Formosa sp. Hel1_33_131: one gene and its partner. The protein of the gene in region 1 interacts with the protein of each later gene in a pairwise test. Links are inferred from orthologs where the notes say so. Each region holds a gene or a part of one and is shown in the gene's direction. Other genes may lie near its edges. The genes, in order: ligA and leuS.

Region 1 (10,338 bases):
GATGTTACCGGTGGTGTCTTTGAGTTTAAACTACAAAAAACCAGCTTTTTACGATGATGTTTTGACGATATCTACGACACTTGTGAAACAACCAACGGCTTCTATTGAGTTTAATTACGAAATTCATAATTCTAGCGGTGAATTACTCACAACGGCCAACACCAAATTGGTATTTGTTAACATGAAGTCTAATTTCCCGATGCGTTGTCCCCAATATATTTTAGATAAACTGCAAATTTAATCGTTTAAAATTTCAACTTTAATTTTATGAAAGGCCTCAAAAGTAGTTTGAAGGCTTTTTTTACCACTTTTTTTGACCAAAACAACCACTTCACATTCCATTTCAAGCCGCTGAGACTTTATAACGAGCTGCTGTTTTTTAATAATCCGCATTACTTGACTCAAATCTTTGTATTCAAAACTTAGTTTGAAGGTGATTAAAATATCCAAGGTTTTTATGTCGCTCGCCTCCAAACTTAATTTCGCCGTAGTCTTGTAAGCGCTGATCAAGCCCCCAACGCCAAGTTTTGTCCCTCCAAAATAACGGACCACCACCACAAGAACATTGGTAACATCAAACGCTTGCAATTGCCCATAAATTGGCAAGCCTGCACTATTTGAGGGCTCTCCATCATCTGAAGCTCTGTGATAGAGGGTTTCAATGCCGTGTTGGTACGCAAAACAAAAATGACCTGCACTGGAATGTTTTTGTTTAAGTTTTTCTATAATTTTTTTATACTCTTCTATTGTCTTTAGGGGGAATGCGTACCCATAAAACTTACTCCCTTTGTCTTTATAAAGAACTTCTTCAGAAGGTTTGAGAATTGTTTTATAAGTCAACACTGACATTATGAATTTGTAAATAAAGGGTTGTCAAAAAGGTTTATAATATCCTCTTTTTCAGGGTTATTATTCCAAGTATGTATGCCGAGTTGGGCTGCTGCTTGTGTATTTTCTTTGGTGTCATCTACGAAGAAACAACGGTCAGCTTCCAGTTGATTCTCGTTTAATACATATTCATAAATGGATGCATCGGGCTTTCGGAAGTGTATTTCATGTGAAAGGTAAAATTTGTCAAAACAACTTTTAAAACGTTCATACCTATATAAAGACATGTTTTCTATGACTTGTTCGATATGAAGTGCATTGGTGTTGCTGAGTAAAATAAGTTTGTAGTTTTTATATGTAGAGAGTTTTTCTATAAACTCTAAACGGTATTCTGGAAACTCTAAAATAATTGAATTCCAAGCTTTTTTAAATTGTGCCGCAGAAATGGATGGATATTTCGCCGTGAATGCAGTTACAAAGTCGTCAGTAGATATCCCCCCTTTTTCATACTGCATTGCCGTCTGAAGCATGTCCTCTGTAATAGAAGTCACTCCAAGATTGAACAACGAACGTTCAATGGCAGGCTTGTCTAAGTTGATAAACACATCCCCAAAATCAAATATAAGTGTGTTAATCATTCACAAGAATTTTTAAGCAATCAGAAGTAAGCTGTGTTTCAGAAACTAATGAACCTTTAATTTGAGGTTTTGAAATTCCGTCATTTAAATTGAGCTCACTTGAAAAAACACGTGCTTCATCCCAAAGATTTTCATCAATAAATGCTTGCAATGTTTTTTGTCCCCCTTCAATAATTACGGAAGTTATATGCTCTGCATGTAAAGCCTTGCAAACTTCAGATGCCAGTGGGTTTTGTATATTAATTTCATGAGAAGTCAACCGAATGGTTTTTGCTTCAGAATTAAACACCTGATAGGAATCTGCTAAAGAATTTTTTAGGTCGATGACAACTCGGATTGGGTTGGAACCTTCGACCTCTCGGGTGGTCAAACTCGGGTTGTCTTGAACCACTGTATTTGCACCAACCAAAATCGCTTGTTCCTCTGCACGCCATTGATGCACCAGTTGCCTGGAGTAAGTATTGCTAATCCAAACAGGTTTTGTTTCAGATTTTGATAGGGGAGCGATAAAGCCGTCTTTGCTTTCGGCCCATTTCAATATAATATAAGGACGCTTTTTAGTATGGAAGGTAAAAAAACGTTTGTGATGTGTTTTACATTCTTGTTCCAAAACGCCTACAAGAACGTCACATCCAGCGGCCTTCAGTTTTGCGATGCCTTTGCCACACACTTTTTCGTGTTCATCTAAACATCCAATCACCACTTTGGGGATTTTATGGGCAATAATCAAATCGCTACAAGGCGGTGTTTTTCCATAATGCGCACAAGGTTCTAAGGTGACATAGAGGGTCGCTTTTGAGAGTACGCTTGGATCTTTGACAGCGTTTATGGCATTCACTTCTGCATGCGAACTTCCGTAAGGTCCTGTATAGCCTTCTGTTATAATCTGGTCATCCACCACAATCACACAGCCCACCATCGGATTGGGAGCTGTAGAGCCCAAGCCTTTTTTGGCAATTTCAATGCAACGTGCTATGTAATGTTCGTGGGTGATTATAATTTAATTTTAATAGTTTCTGTTTTATTAATAGGATATGTGTACGTAAAACCTAAGGCTTTAAATTGAATAACTCCTTCATATTTAACTTTTAAAGTGCGATTCAAAACACTGTTTAGAAGCCCACCTAACAACCCATTTGGATCCTTGTTTAAAAGGTCTTTTGTGTTGACTTCCATTTGAAGTGGCACCCTAAAATCATCTTTTGTAGGGACTTTAAATTCCTCTGCACGAACGACTCCCATTAAAATATCATTTACAAACACAGTGACACCTTCGGTATTCAGTCGGCCGCCAACATCGTTTGGATTGTTAAAAAGGGCATCCGCTCTCAAGGTCAGTGTTTTGGAATTAGCGTCCACAAGTTGAATCCCGTCTATTTTGATAAATACAGGTTTCTGCTTGATGGCGCAACTCGTTGTCAAAACGATTAAGGCGAGGATCGTAAATTTTTTCATTATTTTTTTGGGTATTATATGTATCTTCGAACAACAAAAATAAGATTTATTAATCGGTATCCATAACATGCGTATTAGAGAAATTCAATTTAACGATAATTCACAAATCGAATCCATCATTAAATCCATATTTAGAGAGCTTCAACTCCCTTTGACAGGGACTGTTTACGAAGATGTTGAAACCACGCAAATGTTTGAATCCTATCAAGAAGAAAAGGCCGTTTATTTTGTGGTGGTGGATGAAGGCGAAGTGAAGGGCGGTTCTGGGATTAAAGTCTTAGACCCTAAAGATGCATCCATTTGTGAACTTCAAAAAATGTATCTTTCTCACGAAATACGAGGGAAAGGATACAGCAAACAACTTTTAGAAATTTGTTTGGATGCTGCCAAATCGATGGGGTACAAGCAGTGCTATTTAGAAACGCTCTCGGAACTTAAAACAGCTCAGAAATTATATAAACAATACGGATTTGAATACTTAGAGACTTCAATGGGAAATACCGGCCACAGCTCTTGCGGTGTTCGAATGATAAAAACCTTATAATGCAATTAAAATCACTTCATAATTTTTTTCAAAATGGACTCTTAGGCTATTACCCTAAAGATGAAATAGGTGCATTTTTTCACAGAGTTTGCGAACATCATTTAGGGTTCAAACGCATTGATGTGAGCCTAAAATCCGAGACCCTCATTACTCCCGAAACGTTTGAATATTTTGAAACTATCATCAGTCGTTTGTTAACCTATGAGCCCATTCAGTATATTTTAGGAACCACCTCCTTTTTTGGATTGGAATTTAAAGTCGATGTCAATGTATTGATCCCACGCCCTGAAACTGAAGAATTGGTGGCTTGGATTTTAAAAGGTGCAGATCCCAACAACCCCCTTAAAATTTTAGATATAGGCACTGGTTCTGGCTGCATTGCGGTGAGTTTGGCTAAGCACTTGCCCAATGCAGAAGTGTATGCCTTGGATGTGAGCCCAGCTGCTTTGGAAATGGCACAGTACAATGCGCAACAAAATGACGTTCAGTTGAACTGTATCGAAGCGAATGTTTTGGAATGGACAAACACTGAATTGTCGTTTGATGTCATCGTGTCCAATCCGCCTTATGTTCGTGAGAGTGAAAAAGAACACATGGCACCCAATGTGTTGGAACACGAGCCGCATTTGGCGTTGTTTGTTGAAAATGAAAGTCCACTCGTATTTTATAAAGCCATTGTGGAGCTGAGTAAAATAAACCTTAAAAAAGACGGTTTGCTCTATTTTGAAATCAACGAATATTTAGGAGCTGAAACAAAAGCACTTTGTTCCTCAGATGATTTTGAAGACGTTCAATTAAAAGCGGATGTTTTTGCTAAAAATAGAATGATGCGCGCTACCAAGCGTTGAATTTTTGTTGACTAAATTGCTGATAAATTCTCCGTATTTCCCTTTTAGATACCGCTCATTTTTATATCTTGTAGAGCTAAATATTAAGACCGATTATTTTTTTTGATGGATATTAAAGAACAGATTTTACAACTTCGAGAGGCGCTAAGTCAGCATAATTATAACTATTATGTTTTGGATGAACCGTCCATTTCTGACTTTGAGTTTGACACCAAGTTGAAACAACTCCAAGACTTAGAAGCAGCATATCCACAGTATTATGATGCCAGTTCGCCAACCCTCAGAGTGGGCGGTGCTGTCACTAAAAACTTTGAAACCATTGTGCATGCCCAACGCATGTACTCTTTAGATAATTCCTATTCCAAAGAAGATTTGATGGATTGGGAAACCCGATTACGAAAGATGGTCGATGGTGCCATTGCATATACTTGTGAGTTGAAATACGACGGCGCGTCTATCAGTCTCACCTATGAAAACGGGTTGCTTGTTCAGGCGTTGACACGGGGCGATGGTACGCAAGGTGACAATGTTACGGCAAACATTAAAACCATTAAATCCGTGCCTTTAAAATTACGGGGCGACTATCCAGACAAATTTGAAATTCGTGGTGAAATTGTTCTTCCTTTTGAAGGCTTTAATGCCATGAATGCCGAGCGCATCGCCGCAGGGGAGGAACCTTATAAAAACCCACGGAACACCGCTTCTGGAAGTTTAAAATTACAAGATAGCGCCGAGGTTGCCAAACGCCCTTTGGAGTGTTTGTTGTACAGCATTGTGGGTGAAAATACCGATTTAAAAACCCAGTTTGAAAATCTTGAAAAAGCACGTTCTTGGGGGTTTAAAGTCCCCACCATTGCCAAGCTTACCGACTCCATTGATGGGGTGTTAGAATTTGTCAACTATTGGGACATCCACCGTCATGAATTGCCTTACGAAACAGATGGTGTTGTGGTGAAAGTGAACAGTTTATTTCAACAAGCCGAGTTGGGCTATACTGCCAAAGCCCCGCGTTGGGCGATGGCTTATAAATTTAAAGCAGAGCAGGTTTCTACACGCCTCGAACACATTTCGTATCAGGTGGGGAGAACGGGGGCGATTACACCCGTGGCGAATCTTCAGCCTGTGGAATTGGCAGGAACGATTGTGAAACGTGCTTCGCTCCACAATGCCGATCAAATAGAAAAATTAGACGTCCGCGTTGGCGACTGGGTCTATGTCGAAAAAGGCGGTGAAATCATTCCTAAAATTATGGGGGTCGATTTGGAACGTCGTGCGGCAGATACACCCAAAACAGTGTACCTCACCGCCTGCCCAGAATGTGAAACACCACTCGTTCGAAAAGAAGGGGAGGCACATCATTATTGTCCGAATGACAAGGGCTGTTCGCCTCAAATTATTGGACGTATTCAACATTATATTTCCCGAAAAGCCTTGGACATCGAAGGTTTGGGTGGCGAAACCGTGGCCTTATTGGTCAATGAGGGATTGATCCTTGATTATGCCGATTTATACGAGCTGACAACGGATCAGATCATCCACCTCGACCGCATGGCAGAGAAAAGCGCCGATAACTTAGTCAACGGCGTTCAAGCCTCTAAAGACGTCCCTTTTGAACGGGTCTTGTTTGGACTGGGCATTCGCTATGTAGGAGAAACGGTGGCCAAAAAATTAGCCAAACATTACAAATCCATAGAAGCCTTGTCCAAAGCCACTTTGGAAGATTTAGAAACGGTGGACGAAATCGGCATTAGAATTGCCGAAAGTGTAGTGGATTTCTTTAGTAAGGAAGCAAATATTCAAATGGTATCTCGTTTGATTTTATACGGCCTCCAATTGCAACTGTCAGAAGAAGCTCTGTCCAATCAAACCACTCAGTTAGAAGGGCTGCGTTTTGTGGTGTCTGGTGTGTTTGAAACGGTCTCTCGTGACGAGCTCAAAGCCCTCATCGATTCCAATGGTGGAAAGGTGGTGAGTTCTATTTCAGCCAAAACCTCCTATGTGGTAGCAGGTGCCAATATGGGACCCAGCAAGCGCACCAAAGCCGAGAGCCTCAAAGTGCCTATTATTTCTGAACCCGAGTTTTTGGAGATGCTGAGTTAAAGATAGCGGAGTTTTTTGTACTAACCACACGAAAGATTAACTTCGTTGAATCTTCGATTTCGTGCGAGAGCGAGCGATGTCTGAATGAGCATAAGTTCCTCCATATCTACCTGTTTTCGCAGCTACTCCAATCGTATTTGTAGCATTAATCCATTTTTTAACAGAGAGCGTAAAACGGTTTAATCCCACTTGATTTTTAATTGTACCGAATTCGGTATAATTAAAAATTGGATTGTTAACAGGTTTCATACGTAAGAGAACTTATTGATCTATAAGCCCATCTAGAAAGTCATCCAAACCATTTGCTTTTGCGTATTCCAGAGTTTTGATACCGGCATTCATCAGTTTTTTAATGTTTTCTGGCGAAGCATCAGACATGTCAGCAGCGTAATTTTGATCTTCTGTTGGCGTATCAATCCGCATATAGGCCCCAGGATCATTCGGCTGGAGGGTTCCATTGATCTCATTCATTTGAAACGCTACGGTATCAATACTTCCATCCATCATAATATCTGGGATGGTCTTTGCCCATGTTAAAAGACTCCAATTAGCGCTTTTTTCTTTTTGCTGAAGTTCAAAGCCGCCTCCGCCTGTACCAATGGATAAAATGTACATATCACTTGCGGAGGGTTCATTGTTATTTCGGTCTTTAAAGTTTGTGTTTCTAGCTTCTGCGTATGCACACATTGTAGGGTTGTTGGCAAATACGCCTCCGTCCAAATTTATCATTTCAGCCAACGCCTTATTTTCTTGGACGTTTGCTGCCATATTTTTTATTTTTGCTGGAGGAAAGTAGGTTGGCGCTGCTGAGGTTGACCGTAAAACGTCCCGTACATAAAATTCCCTTTTAGAAGTGTCTTCATTGCTTGTAAAAAAGAAAGAAGATTTGGTATTCATATTATAAGTGGTAATAAGGCAGGGTTTTATGAGCGCACTGATCAGAAGGTCTCCAAATTTCTTTTGAAGTAAATTTTCTAAATTTCGAGGGCTAAACAAGGTCGCACTTCTGAGTCCCCACAATCGTTTCCAATTACTAATCTTTGAGGCGTTAAAAATACCGTAGCCTTCTTTTACATAAAAATCCAATGCCTCTGAAGCAGCATATTTTGCTTTGGTGTGATCTCCATCCTGAGGGGTTAAGTAAAGAGCGGTTAGGATGCCTCCCGTACTCGTTCCAGAAATAAAGTCAAAGTGATCGGCAATAGTGGTTCCGGGTATTTTTTTCTCTAGATATTCCTCGATGTATTTAATAATAGTAGCAGGAATGATGCCTCTAATGCCTCCGCCATCTAGGGTGAGAATGCGTACTTTTTTCTTGTTTTTCATGTATTTATTATTTGTAGAATTCAACACAATTTCTGTCTCAAAAATCGTTCCGAAAATTGGCTTTGCTGTTGTACGAAATTGAAGGTTTGATGCAGTCAGTCCTTTATATTGGTATTAGTTTTTTGTACGAACCACACGAAAGGATTCGTGCGGCAGCAGGGGAATGTTATTTATAATATTCATATTCGAATCTTTCAGTCGTGTAATAAATAGCTTTAATTAAAAGTCCATTATTATCATATTCCATCTTGGTGGTTTCTTTCTTTTGCCCATTATCGAATCGAGTAAACTCTTTTATTATTCCATTTTCGTATACATATTCAAAAGAGTAATTCCACTTACTCTTTTCAAGATTAGGTCTAATTTCCCAACCATAGTATTTTTCTTTGTGAAAGTCATCTATGTATTCTGTAATACTTTCTTGATATTTTTCTCCATTTCTGTACCATTCACGAACTTGCTTTCGTCCATTGTTCTCAAAATGATCTACGGTGTTTAATGTCCCGTTAGCATTGAATTTAGTTAATTTGATAAGTTTGTCATCTTCGTATTCAATATTAAATTTCAAGACTTCAATTTCTGGTCTGTTATTTCTGAAATTTGATGATAAATCAAGTCCCATTTTTTTTAATTTTTTTAAAGCCTTTTTATCAGGTTTGATATTTCGTGTTGTGTCCACTTGATTTATCAATTTCCCTTTTTCATTATACTCAAAATAAATAGTTCTTTGCTCACCGCCAAGAAATGGCTCGTGCTGAAATTTTATCATTTGTCCCTCTTTATTGTAAAAGGTTGTTGCGGTTAGTTTGTTTCCATTAAACCACTTTCGAGCTTTAACTTTGTTAATTTTATAAATATTATCATTTTGATAAGTCCATTTCTCTTGCCCAAAAGTTAACATTGAAATGAATAAAAATATGATTGATAAGGTTGTTTTCATTTTGTTGTTTTTCTAATTTTACCTAATGACTTTGACTAAGCTTAGTTGCGCTAACTAGGGAGGCTTTGCACAGGAGGTTAACTCTCATCATTATAATAAATTTTATAATATTTTCTACCATCTTTTTCCACTCCTTGTTCTATTAGTTCTTTATTTCCGTGTATGTAAATGTGAAAATTCTTGTCAAGTTTCAATACTTTTTTAAAAGCCCTAACTTGCTTTTTTACTGCTTGTGAAGATATGTCAAAACTATTTGCAAGTTCTATATCGTTATTATCTCTATATGAGTTATCGAAACTTCTAAAAGATTTTATTAACTCCTCACTTTGAAAAACTGATTTTTCAAAGTCTTCTTTTTCAAATTTATCGTTAGTTTTGAAATAATCTACAGAGCGATTTAATAAATCAATTTGGTCAGTTTTATTTACTTCAAATTCTTCTATTAATTGCTCTGTCACGAATTGTTTCGCTATTCCTAGAAATTGATTTGTAAGATGGTATCCAGTCTTAGTAGGTCGAATATTTAGAAAAAAATCTTTCCAGTATTGAGCTTCACTTGATTTATTAGATTTGTCAATAACATAAACCTTGTATCCTTTTTCTTTTCCTATATTTAAGATTAGACATCCTTTGTCAAGTTTTTCAATATTGATACCATCATCATAATTTAAAGCAAATTCATTTGACTTTTTATTTAATTTTAAAAATTGTTGTCTATTTTCAGACTTGAAAACACCAAAACCATTTACCAATATATTATCAACTTTAATATTATTAAAAGTTGAGACGAATAAATCTCCAGCCTTAATTTGTGGGTGTAGCGATACTTCGTATAAATGTTGAGCGATACTTTTACTTATTTCTATGAAGTTACCCTCGTTTGAAAACACATCACTTGTAAGTTGATATAACGGGTTCAAGTTAAAATTCCCATCAGAAAAAGTAAATGAATAAAACTCTTCCATATTGGAGAATGGGAATAAAAAGTATTTAATCAATAGTTCCCTCAATCTTGGGTCATTTGTATCAAGTAATAAATTTGAGATAATAATACCTTCTTTATTGGTTTTATTTCCAATTTGATGGGCAATCACGTTGCCTATGTTGCAATTAGTAAAATCTAACATATCTTATAGTTCATTTCCCCAGAGGGTTTTAATTTGTTCAATATCTTCGCTATCAAAATCGCTGTCCCAATTATCTTCTATTGTAAAAGTATTGTTTTGGAGCATATACCAAATAATGAAAATTTCAGGTTGAGTCAGGAATAGTATTTTGTGGTATCGACCTCTATTTTCTTCATAAATTCTTTGAATTTTTTGCTCGTTATTTATAATAAAATTATTAATATCATTGATTAATTCTTGCCGTTCATTTTCTGTTTCAAAGTAATTTAGTATGGTGTTTATATCCTTTAATGATATTTCCCTATCGTAATCAAATTTTGCGTATTTATAAAATTTACCTTCTAATTTTTTTAGTAATGCATAAGTTGGGTTACTTTGATGTTGTTTCTTTAATACTTCATTAACACTGGAAAATTCATCATCTGCAAGCTCATACAATGAAAGTAGGCGATATACTTTTCTTTTTAATTTAATGGGGAGTTCTGATTCCTGCTTATAAGAAAGTGAATGGGCAGCGTTTGACCATGCGTGT
Region 2 (10,801 bases), 530 kb from region 1 along the record:
GACCCTGGAGAGTTGGTGTTTTTTGACCGAAGCTGGTACAACCGTGCGGTGGTGGAACCTGTGATGGATTTTTGTGGAGAAGAACAATATAAAAAATTCATGTTGCAAGTGCCTGAATTTGAACACATGCTTTATGAAGATGGCGTGATTATCATCAAATTTTGGTTTTCAATTTCAAAAGAAGAGCAAGAAAGACGCTTCAATTCTAGATTAAAAAACCCTTTAAAGCAGTGGAAATTTAGCCCCGTTGATAAAGAAGGACAGAACAGATGGGACAAATACACCTTTTACAAAGAACAGATGTTCAGTAAAACACACACCTCAATTAGTCCCTGGATTATTATAAAAACGAACAACAAAAAACAAGCGCGCTTGGAAAGTATACGACACGTCTTATCTCATTTTGATTACGACCGAAAAGGAATCTCACATACCACGGTACTTCCCGATCCAAATGTTGTGCAACGCTATCACAGAATGATCACTCAAATCGATTAGTTATGGAAGAGTTAACACCAAGAAATTTAAAAAGACTGAATAGTAAACGGGGACTTCAATTGTTTCTGAGTGAGGATGATATGACGATTCCCAAAGCGTTACGGATTTTGAATCACGAATCCAAATTAGAACGACTCCAAGAAGAATTGATCAAACTCCAACAATGGGTGGAGGCTGAAGGCGAAAAATTAGTTGTTATTTTTGAAGGTCGAGATGCTGCTGGAAAAGGCGGCGCAATTCGACGGATCACTCAACATTTAAATCCTAGAGAATTAAATGTAGTCGCCCTTTCAAAGCCAACCGATGAAGAAAAAAGTCAATGGTATTTTCAACGTTATATCAAAAACTTACCCCGTAATGGTCAAATCACTTTCTTTGATAGAAGTTGGTACAACCGTGCAGTGGTAGAACCCGTCAATGGATTTTGTACACAAAAGGAATATGAGGTATTTATGAATCAGGTGAACCAATTCGAAAAAATGATTATCGATTCTGGAATTCGGGTTGTAAAATTTTATTTCTCTATTTCTAAAGATGAGCAATCAAGACGTTTTGAAGATATCAAATCGAGCCCTGTTAAAAAATGGAAATTCAGTAAAGTGGATGAATCGGCTCTAGAACTTTGGGACGATTATACGTCGTATAAAGCCAGAATGTTTGAGGAAACAGATACTGAAATAGCTCCTTGGATTATCATTAGAGCCAATAGAAAAAGTAGAGCGAGAGTTGAGGTTATCGAGAAGCTTTTAGAACTGATTCCTTATAATAATTAAACCTCATTATATCGGAAACAAGTTGTTTCATGATCGTTGACCATTCCCGTGGCTTGCATGTGGGCGTACACAACGGTGCTGCCTACAAACTTAAATCCACGACTTTTTAGATCTTTACTTATTTGGTCACTCAAAGGCGTATTTGGGGGTGCTTTTTTATAATCTACGACCGCATTTTTTATTGGTTTACCATCTGTGAATTTCCAGATATAGTTGCTAAAACTCCCAAACTCTTTTTGAATTTCAATAAAGGCTTGAGCATTAGAAATCGCCGCTTTTATTTTTAATTTATTTCGAATAATGCCTTTGTCTATTATTAAGGCATCAAACTTAGCAGCATCGTAGTTTGCTACTTTCGTATAGTCAAATGCATCAAAAACAGCTCTAAAATTTTCGCGTTTTCGTAGAATGGTAATCCAGCTTAAACCCGCTTGAAAAGTTTCTAAAATCAAAAACTCAAACAACTTTAGATCATCATACACAGGAACACCCCATTCCTCATCGTGATAGGCTTCATAGAGCGGGTCTCCCATACACCATCCACAACGTTGTTTTTGCTTTAACATGCCCTAAAGTTATAAAAAACTCATTTCTAAAAAGAATGAAAAACGAATTAAATTTAATTTTTCTCTAAATCCGAACCTTTGTAGTTTTAACTCAATTCTGAAATAAATTCATCAATTGAAATGGCTTTTTCTACGGAGAAGTCTCCGATTTTAGTACGACGAAGTGCAGATAAATGTGCCCCTGATTCCAGTGCTTTCCCAAAGTCATAGGCCAATGAACGGATGTAAGTTCCTTTGCTACAGCTGACGCTAAAGTCCACTGTTAGGCCCTCTATTTTTGTAATTTCAAACGCATTAATCATAACTTTTCGAGAGTCAATTTTCACAGCTTCTCCAGCGCGCGCAAATTCGTACAAACGTTTGCCTTCTTTTTTTAAGGCAGAAAAAACAGGTGGAAATTGATCAATCTCCCCTATAAATTTTTTGGTGGTTTCATGAATTAATTCAGGCGTAATATGTGCTGTTGGAAACTCCTGATCGATTGCTGTTTCAAGATCATAGGAAGGCGTAGTACTGCCCAAAACAAATGTGCCCGTATAGGTTTTGATTTGCCCTTGAAAAGTGTCGATTTGCTTTGTCATTTTGCCAGTACAAATCACTAAGAGTCCGGTTGCTAACGGATCTAAAGTCCCTGCATGGCCTACTTTAATTTTTTTTAAATTGAAAGCTTGACGAATGTGCCAACGTAATTTATTAACCACTTGAAAGGACGTCCATTCTAAGGGTTTGTCGATCAACAATAGTTGTCCGTCTAAATAATCTTGAACCGTTTTCATTTTGAATTAAAGTGTTATGATAATGGCTAAAATACCGACGATGCAACAGTAATACGCAAAGTATTTTAATTGACTATTTTTAACCAAAAGAATCATTAAGGTACAGGCAAAAAGTCCTGCGACAAAGGCCGCTATAAACCCTGCGGACAGGCTGCCAAAATTATCAGCATTATAACTCAAATCACCACTGATAAGGTCTTTTGCTATTTTCCCAAAAATAAGTGGTATCACCATTAGAAATGAAAAGCGTGCCGCTTTTGATTTGTCATTCCCCAGCAATACTGAAGTTGAAATGGTTGCCCCCGAGCGTGAAATCCCTGGAAGCATCGCAATGGCTTGTGAAATTCCAATGATAAAAGCATCCCAAAACCCTACTTTTTTATCGGTTGTTTTAGCTCGATCTGCCATAAATAATAACAAAGCCGTCACGATCAGCATGACCCCAACAAGTAGGATATTACTCCCAAAAAGCGCTTCTAACTCCTCTTCAAACAGGATGCCGACGAATCCAGCAGGCAGCATGGAAATCATTATTTTTACAATAAACTGCGTCTCCTCATTCCATTCAAACTTGAACAAAGCCACAAGCATGGTAACAATGTCTTTTCTAAATATAATTAAGGTACTCAACGCCGTTGCAAAGTGGAGTACTACCGTAAAAATTAAACTGTCTTCGGGGATGGAGTCATCGCCCAATAGGGCTTTTCCAATTTCTAAATGCCCACTAGAGGATACTGGTAAAAACTCGGTAAGTCCTTGTATAATTCCTAATAAAATACTGTCAAAAAGATCCATTTATTTTTTGAAATTTTTAAGGATGGCATAAATCTGGATTCCAAATCCTATTAAAATAAGCGTTGGTGCCACTCGTATTCTTTGAGAGTTAAAGATTTCAGGATTAAACACATTTGGATCATCGGAACCGCCGCCCGCCATCAGGATAAATCCCAAAGCGATAAACCCAAGACCAATAAACATCCATTTGTAATTTTGTCTTTCAAAAATAAAATTCTTCTTTGTGGTTTCTTTTCGTTTTTGTTCTCCCATAATTAATTAAATTTTGTGAATGTACTAGTGTTCATTAAAACTAAAAAAAGTAGTTTAAATTGTTTTTGACAGTGGGGTCTATTAATAATAAAGTTGATCGGTTTTTAGATTTAAAAAACGTTGTGTTGCGAAAAAGGTGCTCCACCAAGTAATTAAAATTCCAACTATAAAGATGGAGCCAAACAAAGCACCAATAAACAATTGATTTTGAATCAAATCAAATTCAGGAAATGATTTATCCACATAATAGACGACTGCTCCCATACCAATAAGAGCTAAAAGTGAGCCGATAACTCCAAGCCGAATACTGCGCCAAATAAAAGGTCGGCGGATAAATTTTTTGGTCGCGCCCACCATTTGCATGGTCTTGATTGAAAAGCGTTTGGAATTCACTGCCAAACGAATGGAGCTACTTATTAAGAGTACTGCAATTCCCGTAAAAATTCCGCTGATGATTAAAATCCATAAACTCAAACGTTTTACATTGCTATTCATTAAAGACACAAGGTCTTTGTCATATTTAATATCTTCGACAAAGTTTTTTTTCATTGTGCTTTCTGTGATGCTGTCCAAGCGACGGGCGGTCACAAAGTCGGCTTTGAGGTTCACTTCAATCGAATTTTTCAAAGGATTGTAACCAACATCGTCTAAAAAATCTTCCCCATATTCTAATTTCATAAAATCCGCTGCAGACTCTTTTGAAATAAATTTTGTCTGTTTTACGTAGTCTGAAAATGCCAAACTTTTTTCGAGCTGTTTTATTTCAACTTCTTTAGAAGAGTCTTCTAAGTAGATGGTCAAAATGACCTGTTCTTTAAAATTATCAGAAACCGATTTTGCGTTGATCACCAACAACCCTAGGATTCCCAATAAAAATAGGACCAAAGCAATGCTAAGCACGACCGAAAAATAGGACGAAATTAAACGGCGTTTCTGATGTTTTTCAAAAGATGAACTCATAGCAAATGTCTTACGAATGTAAAAGTATAAAAAAACTTACTTAAATGGCTAGTAATTCCCTGAAAACAAATTAACATTTGCCTGCAGAGGTGTTTCGGGAAGCATAGTTTTTTACTTGCCAAATAAACCGTAAATTTGCGCCTATTAATGACGTTTATATGATGTACAATTTCAATGAAATTGAGGCCAAATGGCAAAAATACTGGGCAGAAAATAAAACTTTTCAAGCCGATAACCATTCCACGAAACCCAAATATTATGTCTTAGACATGTTTCCTTACCCTAGTGGTGCAGGGCTTCATGTGGGGCATCCCCTTGGTTATATTGCGTCTGATATTTACGCGCGCTACAAACGCCATAAAGGGTTCAATGTATTGCATCCGCAAGGGTATGATAGTTTCGGGTTGCCCGCAGAACAGTATGCCATCCAAACGGGGCAACACCCAGCGGTGACTACCGAATCAAATATAAAAACCTACCGAAGACAACTCGATCAAATGGGCTTTTCGTTTGATTGGTCAAGAGAAGTGCGAACATCTTCACCAGATTATTACAAATGGACCCAATGGATTTTTATCCAATTGTTTAATTCTTGGTATGATAATTCATCCAATAAAGCACAATCTATTGAGACACTAGAAACGTTATTTTCTACTCAAGGAAATGCAACAGTGGACGCCGTCTGTGATGAAGGGATCGAAGCGTTTAAGGCTGAAGAGTGGAATGCCTTTTCGTCGGAACGTCAACAACAAATTTTATTACAATACAGATTAACATATTTAGCAGAAACAGAAGTGAACTGGTGTCCAGAATTGGGAACCGTTTTAGCGAATGACGAAATCGTCAACGGCGTTTCCGAACGTGGTGGCTACCCTGTCATCCGAAAAAAAATGACCCAATGGAGCATGCGAATTTCAGCCTATGCCGAGCGTCTTTTACAGGGTCTTAACACCATCGATTGGACGGATGCTTTGAAAGAAAGTCAGCGAAATTGGATTGGAAAATCAGTAGGTGCTTCTGTGGTGTTTAACCTTAAAGAACACGCTTCAACGATTGAAGTGTTTACCACACGACCCGACACCATTTATGGCGTGTCGTTTATGACGCTTGCGCCTGAGCACGAATTGGTGAATCAGATTACCACCCCCGCTCAAAAATCAGCAGTGGACGCCTATGTGTTGGCAACTGCCAAACGCAGCGAACGCGATCGAATGGCAGATGTAAAAACCATTTCAGGTGTATTTACAGGAGCTTATGCCGAGCATCCCTTGACAAAAAAACCCGTTCCTGTTTGGGTAGGCGATTATGTTTTGGCAGGCTACGGAACAGGTGCTGTGATGTCAGTGCCCTGTGGAGACCAGCGCGATTATGATTTCGCGAAACATTTCAACATAGAAATTCCAAATATTTTTGAAGGCGTTGACATCAGTGAAGAAGCCTATACCGATAAAGCCAAGGCGATTATTGCTAACAGCGATTTTCTAAATGGACTCGAATATAAAGATGCCTCTAAAAAAGCCATTGAAACCTTAGAAGCAAAACAACATGGTTTAGGAAAAACAAATTACAGACTCCGAGATGCGGTATTTTCCAGACAGCGGTATTGGGGCGAACCCTTTCCTGTGTATTACGTGAATGGATTGCCACAAATGATTGCTGCAGAACATTTGCCAATCAGTTTGCCAGAAGTTGAAAAATATTTACCAACCGAAGAAGGCGAGCCGCCATTAGGTCGTGCCGATGTTTGGGCGTGGGACACCACTCTGAACAGTGTTGTAGCAAACAGTCAAATAGACCATCAAACCATCTTTCCATTAGAACTCAACACAATGCCTGGATGGGCGGGAAGTTCTTGGTATTTCAACAGGTATATGGACGCGCATAATTCCAACGAATTCGCAAGCTCTAAAGCTTTGAATTACTGGAAAGAAGTGGATTTGTATATAGGAGGTAGCGAGCATGCAACCGGACATTTGCTCTATGCGCGTTTTTGGCAAAAATTCCTGTTTGATTTAGGCGTTGTGCCTGTGGATGAGTTTGCTAAAAAACTGATCAATCAGGGAATGATTTTGGGAACGAGTGCGTTTGTAGGAAGAGTCGAAGGAACCAATACGTTTATGTCTGTAGATCAAATTACCACCGAATCTATTCAGTGGATTCATGCAGATGTATCTTTTGTAAATGCATCGGATGAATTAGATATAGAGGCGTTTAAATCTTGGAGAGAAGAGTTTAAAAATGCAGAGTTTATCTCGGACAGTGAAGGCCTTTTTAAAGTAAAAAGAGAGGTCGAAAAAATGTCTAAATCCAAATACAATGTCGTCAACCCCGATGCGATTTGCGAACAGTATGGCGCCGACTCCCTCCGTTTATACGAAATGTTTTTAGGGCCATTAGAACAATACAAACCGTGGAATACGTCTGGAATAACAGGCGTTCATAATTTTCTAAAAAAATTATGGAAACTATATATTAGTCAAGAAGGACTTAAAATCACAGAGATGGAGCCTTCAAAGGAGGATTTAAAAACCCTTCATAAAACCATTAAAAAAGTCACCGAAGACATCGAGAACTTCTCGTTTAACACCTCGGTCTCAACCTTTATGATTGCCGTGAATGAGCTCACCGCTCAAGGCTGTGTATCCAAAGAAATTTTGGAACCGCTATTGGTATTGATCGCGCCGTATGCACCACATATTGCAGAAGAATTATGGGCGCAGTTGGGACATTCAGAATCGATCACAACGGCTGAGTTTCCAGAATTTGACGCCAGTCACCTAGTGGAAAGCACTAAAGCCTATCCCATTTCCTTCAATGGTAAAATGCGATTTACGATCGAATTGTCATTGGATTTAAGCAAAGAGGACATAGAAACGGCTGTGATGGGGGACGAGAAAACCCTCGTACAATTAGATGGGCGCGTTCCGAAAAAAGTGATTGTTGTACCCGGTAAAATTGTAAACATTGTTGGATAATATAGATTCTATCGAAGTCATAGGGCTCATCGCAGCTTGCTTGACCACCTACGCGTTTTTGCCTCAAGTTTATAAAACGTGGAAAACAAAAGATGTATCAGGCTTTTCATTGCCTACCTTTTCTTTGTTTTTTATAGGCATTGTATTTTGGTTGGTGTATGGGGTTTTAAAAGACAGCCTGTCAATGATATTGGCAAATACGATTACTTTGGTGTCGTCATTTACCCTGTTGGTTTTTATTTATAAATTCAGAAAACGTTAAAATATATTGTCAATTTTTCAGTTTTAAAAATTGGTATTATTTTTGAGGACTTAATAAAAATAAACCTAAAACAAATATTATGGGAACCTACTATCTTATTCTTGGAGCCATTGCTTTAGTGAGCTGGCTTGTGAGTTCAACCTTAAAACGCAAATTTGCAACCTATTCAAAAATCCATTTACGCAACGGGATGAGTGGTGCTGAAATTGCTGAAAAAATGCTTTTAGATCATGGTATTAAAGATGTAAAAGTCGTCTCAACAGCGGGTCGCCTCACAGATCATTACAACCCCAGAGATAAAACAGTCAACCTAAGTGAAGCCGTTTATAACGAACGAAATGCTGCCGCTGCCGCAGTTGCTGCTCACGAATGTGGTCATGCAGTACAACATGCTCAAGCCTACAGTTGGTTACAATTGCGCTCAACTCTTGTGCCTGCTGTGAATATTTCCTCAAAATTATCCATGTGGTTGATTATCGGAGGTCTAATTTTAGGCTTTGGAGCGGGTGTTGGCTTGGGCTATTGGGTGGTTGTTTTGGGCTTTGTGTTGATGGCGGTTGCCACAGCGTTTAGTTTTGTTACCTTACCCGTAGAATACGATGCGAGTAACCGTGCATTGGCATGGTTGAAAAATAAACACATGTTGTCTCAAGAAGAATTTAAGGGCGCCGAAGATGCACTCAAGTGGGCGGCACGAACCTATTTAGTAGCAGCATTGGGGTCGCTTGCAACTTTAGTGTATTGGGGTTTACAAATTTTTGGAAGCGACTAGTTATATTTTAATTTGGCGATCAATTTGTTGATCTAACGAAATAAAGGTTTCTGTTCTTGAAACTCCTGAAATCGGTTGAATTTGTTTGTTTAAAACTGACATTAGGTGCTCATTGTCTTTACATAGAATTTTGATTAATACACTCCAATTTCCAGTGGTGTAATGGCATTCTATGACTTCAGAAATTCTTTTGAGCTGCTTGACAGCGTCTGAGTTATTTTTGGCTTTGTCTAAAAACACACCCACAAATGCCATGGTTGTATAGCCTAAAACTTTTGGATTCAACACAAACTTAGAACCTGCAATAAGTCCAGAGCTTTCTAATTTCCGCAGCCGTTGGTGAATGGCAGCACCTGAAATCCCAATAGAACGTGAAATTTCTAGCACAGGAGTTCTTGCATCTTTCATCAGTGCTCTTAGAATTGTTTTGTCAATACCGTCAATTTCTAGGGTTTTATTCATTTTTTACTCGAATTACTATTTTATAAACCAAAAGTATTCAAATTATTTCAATTTATAACTAAATTATTCATTTAAGGGGTTATATCCTAGGTATTCACTCTCTTTTTCGTTAAATATGACACCAAATTCTTTTAACTCATTTAATACAGGGGTGTAGAATTCTTTTTTAGTAGGTATTTGAACGCCATAGCTTTGTATTTTGTTGTTTAATATAGCTAAAGTAGCTATTGCAACGGGCAATCCTACGGTTTTTGCCATCGCAGTAAATGTTTGGTCTTCGCCAGTACAGACCATTGTTGCATCAATTTGATGTTTTTTACCATCCAATTCATAACCAAACTTGTGATACATCACAATCATGTCTTTGTCTTCTGGACTCAACGTCCAACTGTCTAAAAGTATTTTTTGAAGAATTTGTGCGGGCGTGGCATTTTTCAATACCACTTTTTTATTGGCATTAAAGACATCCAGTTCTTCTAGTTTCTCCCATACAATATCATCCTGATCAATTTTTAATTGATACCTTAATTTTAATTCTACAGAATCTGTAGGACTGTAAGGCAAAAACGAATTCACAAAACTTCGGTAGCTCATGTTTTCGCTATCTGCAATCGTATAGCTGTCATCCGTCATTCCAAGAACTACAAAAATTTGCCAAGCCCTGCTAAAACCAACCCGTCGAACCGTTCCTCTGTACAATGTCTTGATGTCTTCCAATCCATATACCTCTTGATATTTAAGCGAATCTCTATTGGCATAGGCCTCAAAGCGTCCGTAACCTTCTACTTCCAAAAACTCCGTACGCCTAAACAAGCGGTGGTAAGGGATGTATTTAAACTTTCCTTCTTGAAGGAACTTTGCAGCACCGCCTTGTCCCGCCAATACCACATTGCGAGGATTCCAAGTAAATTTATAATTCCAAAGGTTTGTGTCACTTTCAGGGGCCATCAAGCCTCCTGTAAAAGATTCAAAAAGAAGCATCTTTCCACCAGCCGCTCTAATGCGATCGATCACCTGCATTGCACTCATGTGATCAACCCCAGGGTCCAATCCAATCTCATTTAGAAATATTAAATTTTTAGCTTTTGCTTCTGTATCCAATGCCTTCATTTCTTCACTGACATAAGATGCTGTTACCAGATGTTTCCCGAATGCTAAGCAATCTTTTGCGACCTCTATATGAAATCTAGCAGGCAACATAGATACCACGATATCTGCATTTTGAACCGCCTTTTCGCGCGCGGCTTTGTCAAAAATATCAAGCTTAAGTGCGTTTGCATTGGCGTGGTTTCCAATCAATTTATCAGCATTTGAGATTACTAAATCACCAATGGTGATGTTTAAATTTTCTGAAATCGATTTATCTAAAAAATATTTTATAAGGTAAGATGCAGACTTGCCTGCTCCGATGATTAAAATGTTTCGCATATTGATGATAGATTCTTACTTTTGTGATTAGTTTGACGACTAAAGTAGAAAATATAATACTTTATAAAACAAAATGGACAGAAAAATATTTTTATTAGCGTGTGCTACAGGAGGACTTGGCGTTGTTTTAGGTGCTTTTGCCACGCATGGTTTGAAACCCTTGCTTAGTATTTCAGCATTTGAGAGCCTTAATACAGGCATTCGCTATCAAATGTACCATGCTTTTTTGTTGTTTTTTATTGGCATCACCACGCAGATCAAACCCAAACAAAAATCGATTTT

What was found.
Region 2: the proteins of ligA (region 1) and leuS interact in binary tests that used the Escherichia coli proteins (3 or more experiments, as listed by UniProt). The link is inferred for Formosa sp. Hel1_33_131 from one-to-one orthologs.

Annotation. Positions count from the first base shown.
Region 1 is NZ_CP017260.1:446,208-456,545, reverse strand. The notes cover bases 4,040-6,915. They hold ligA (NAD-dependent DNA ligase LigA), read left to right. Parts: upstream 4,040-4,418; coding sequence 4,419-6,413; downstream 6,414-6,915. Other genes in these bases: FORMB_RS01915 (patatin-like phospholipase family protein), read right to left, coding at 6,675-6,915; FORMB_RS01920 (hypothetical protein), read right to left, coding at 6,450-6,662; prmC (peptide chain release factor N(5)-glutamine methyltransferase), read left to right, coding at 4,040-4,313. Outside these bases: FORMB_RS01960 (acyl-CoA thioesterase), read left to right, coding at 1-241; FORMB_RS01955 (IMPACT family protein), read right to left, coding at 238-849; FORMB_RS01950 (HAD family hydrolase), read right to left, coding at 849-1,466; bifunctional diaminohydroxyphosphoribosylaminopyrimidine deaminase/5-amino-6-(5-phosphoribosylamino)uracil reductase RibD, read right to left, coding at 1,459-2,463; FORMB_RS01940 (LEA type 2 family protein), read right to left, coding at 2,460-2,921; FORMB_RS01935 (GNAT family N-acetyltransferase), read left to right, coding at 2,989-3,465; more of prmC, read left to right, coding at 3,465-4,039; more of FORMB_RS01915, read right to left, coding at 6,916-7,739; FORMB_RS01910 (hypothetical protein), read right to left, coding at 7,906-8,679; FORMB_RS01905 (nucleoid-associated protein), read right to left, coding at 8,757-9,806; FORMB_RS01900 (hypothetical protein), read right to left, coding at 9,810-10,338. UniProt on the Escherichia coli protein: DNA ligase that catalyzes the formation of phosphodiester linkages between 5'-phosphoryl and 3'-hydroxyl groups in double-stranded DNA using NAD as a coenzyme and as the energy source for the reaction.
Region 2 is NZ_CP017260.1:976,624-987,424, reverse strand. What follows is about bases 4,457-7,795. They hold leuS (leucine--tRNA ligase), read left to right. Parts: upstream 4,457-4,778; coding sequence 4,779-7,595; downstream 7,596-7,795. Other genes in these bases: FORMB_RS04395 (SemiSWEET family sugar transporter), read left to right, coding at 7,585-7,795; FORMB_RS04405 (cell division protein FtsX), read right to left, coding at 4,457-4,620. Also shown: ppk2 (polyphosphate kinase 2), read left to right, coding at 1-498; ppk2 (polyphosphate kinase 2), read left to right, coding at 501-1,271; FORMB_RS04425 (DNA-3-methyladenine glycosylase I), read right to left, coding at 1,268-1,837; tRNA pseudouridine(55) synthase TruB, read right to left, coding at 1,924-2,613; FORMB_RS04415 (undecaprenyl-diphosphate phosphatase), read right to left, coding at 2,620-3,408; FORMB_RS04410 (DUF3098 domain-containing protein), read right to left, coding at 3,409-3,660; more of FORMB_RS04405, read right to left, coding at 3,742-4,456; more of FORMB_RS04395, read left to right, coding at 7,796-7,857; FORMB_RS04390 (zinc metallopeptidase), read left to right, coding at 7,937-8,629; FORMB_RS04385 (Lrp/AsnC ligand binding domain-containing protein), read right to left, coding at 8,630-9,091; FORMB_RS04380 (saccharopine dehydrogenase family protein), read right to left, coding at 9,155-10,519; FORMB_RS04375 (DUF423 domain-containing protein), read left to right, coding at 10,593-10,801.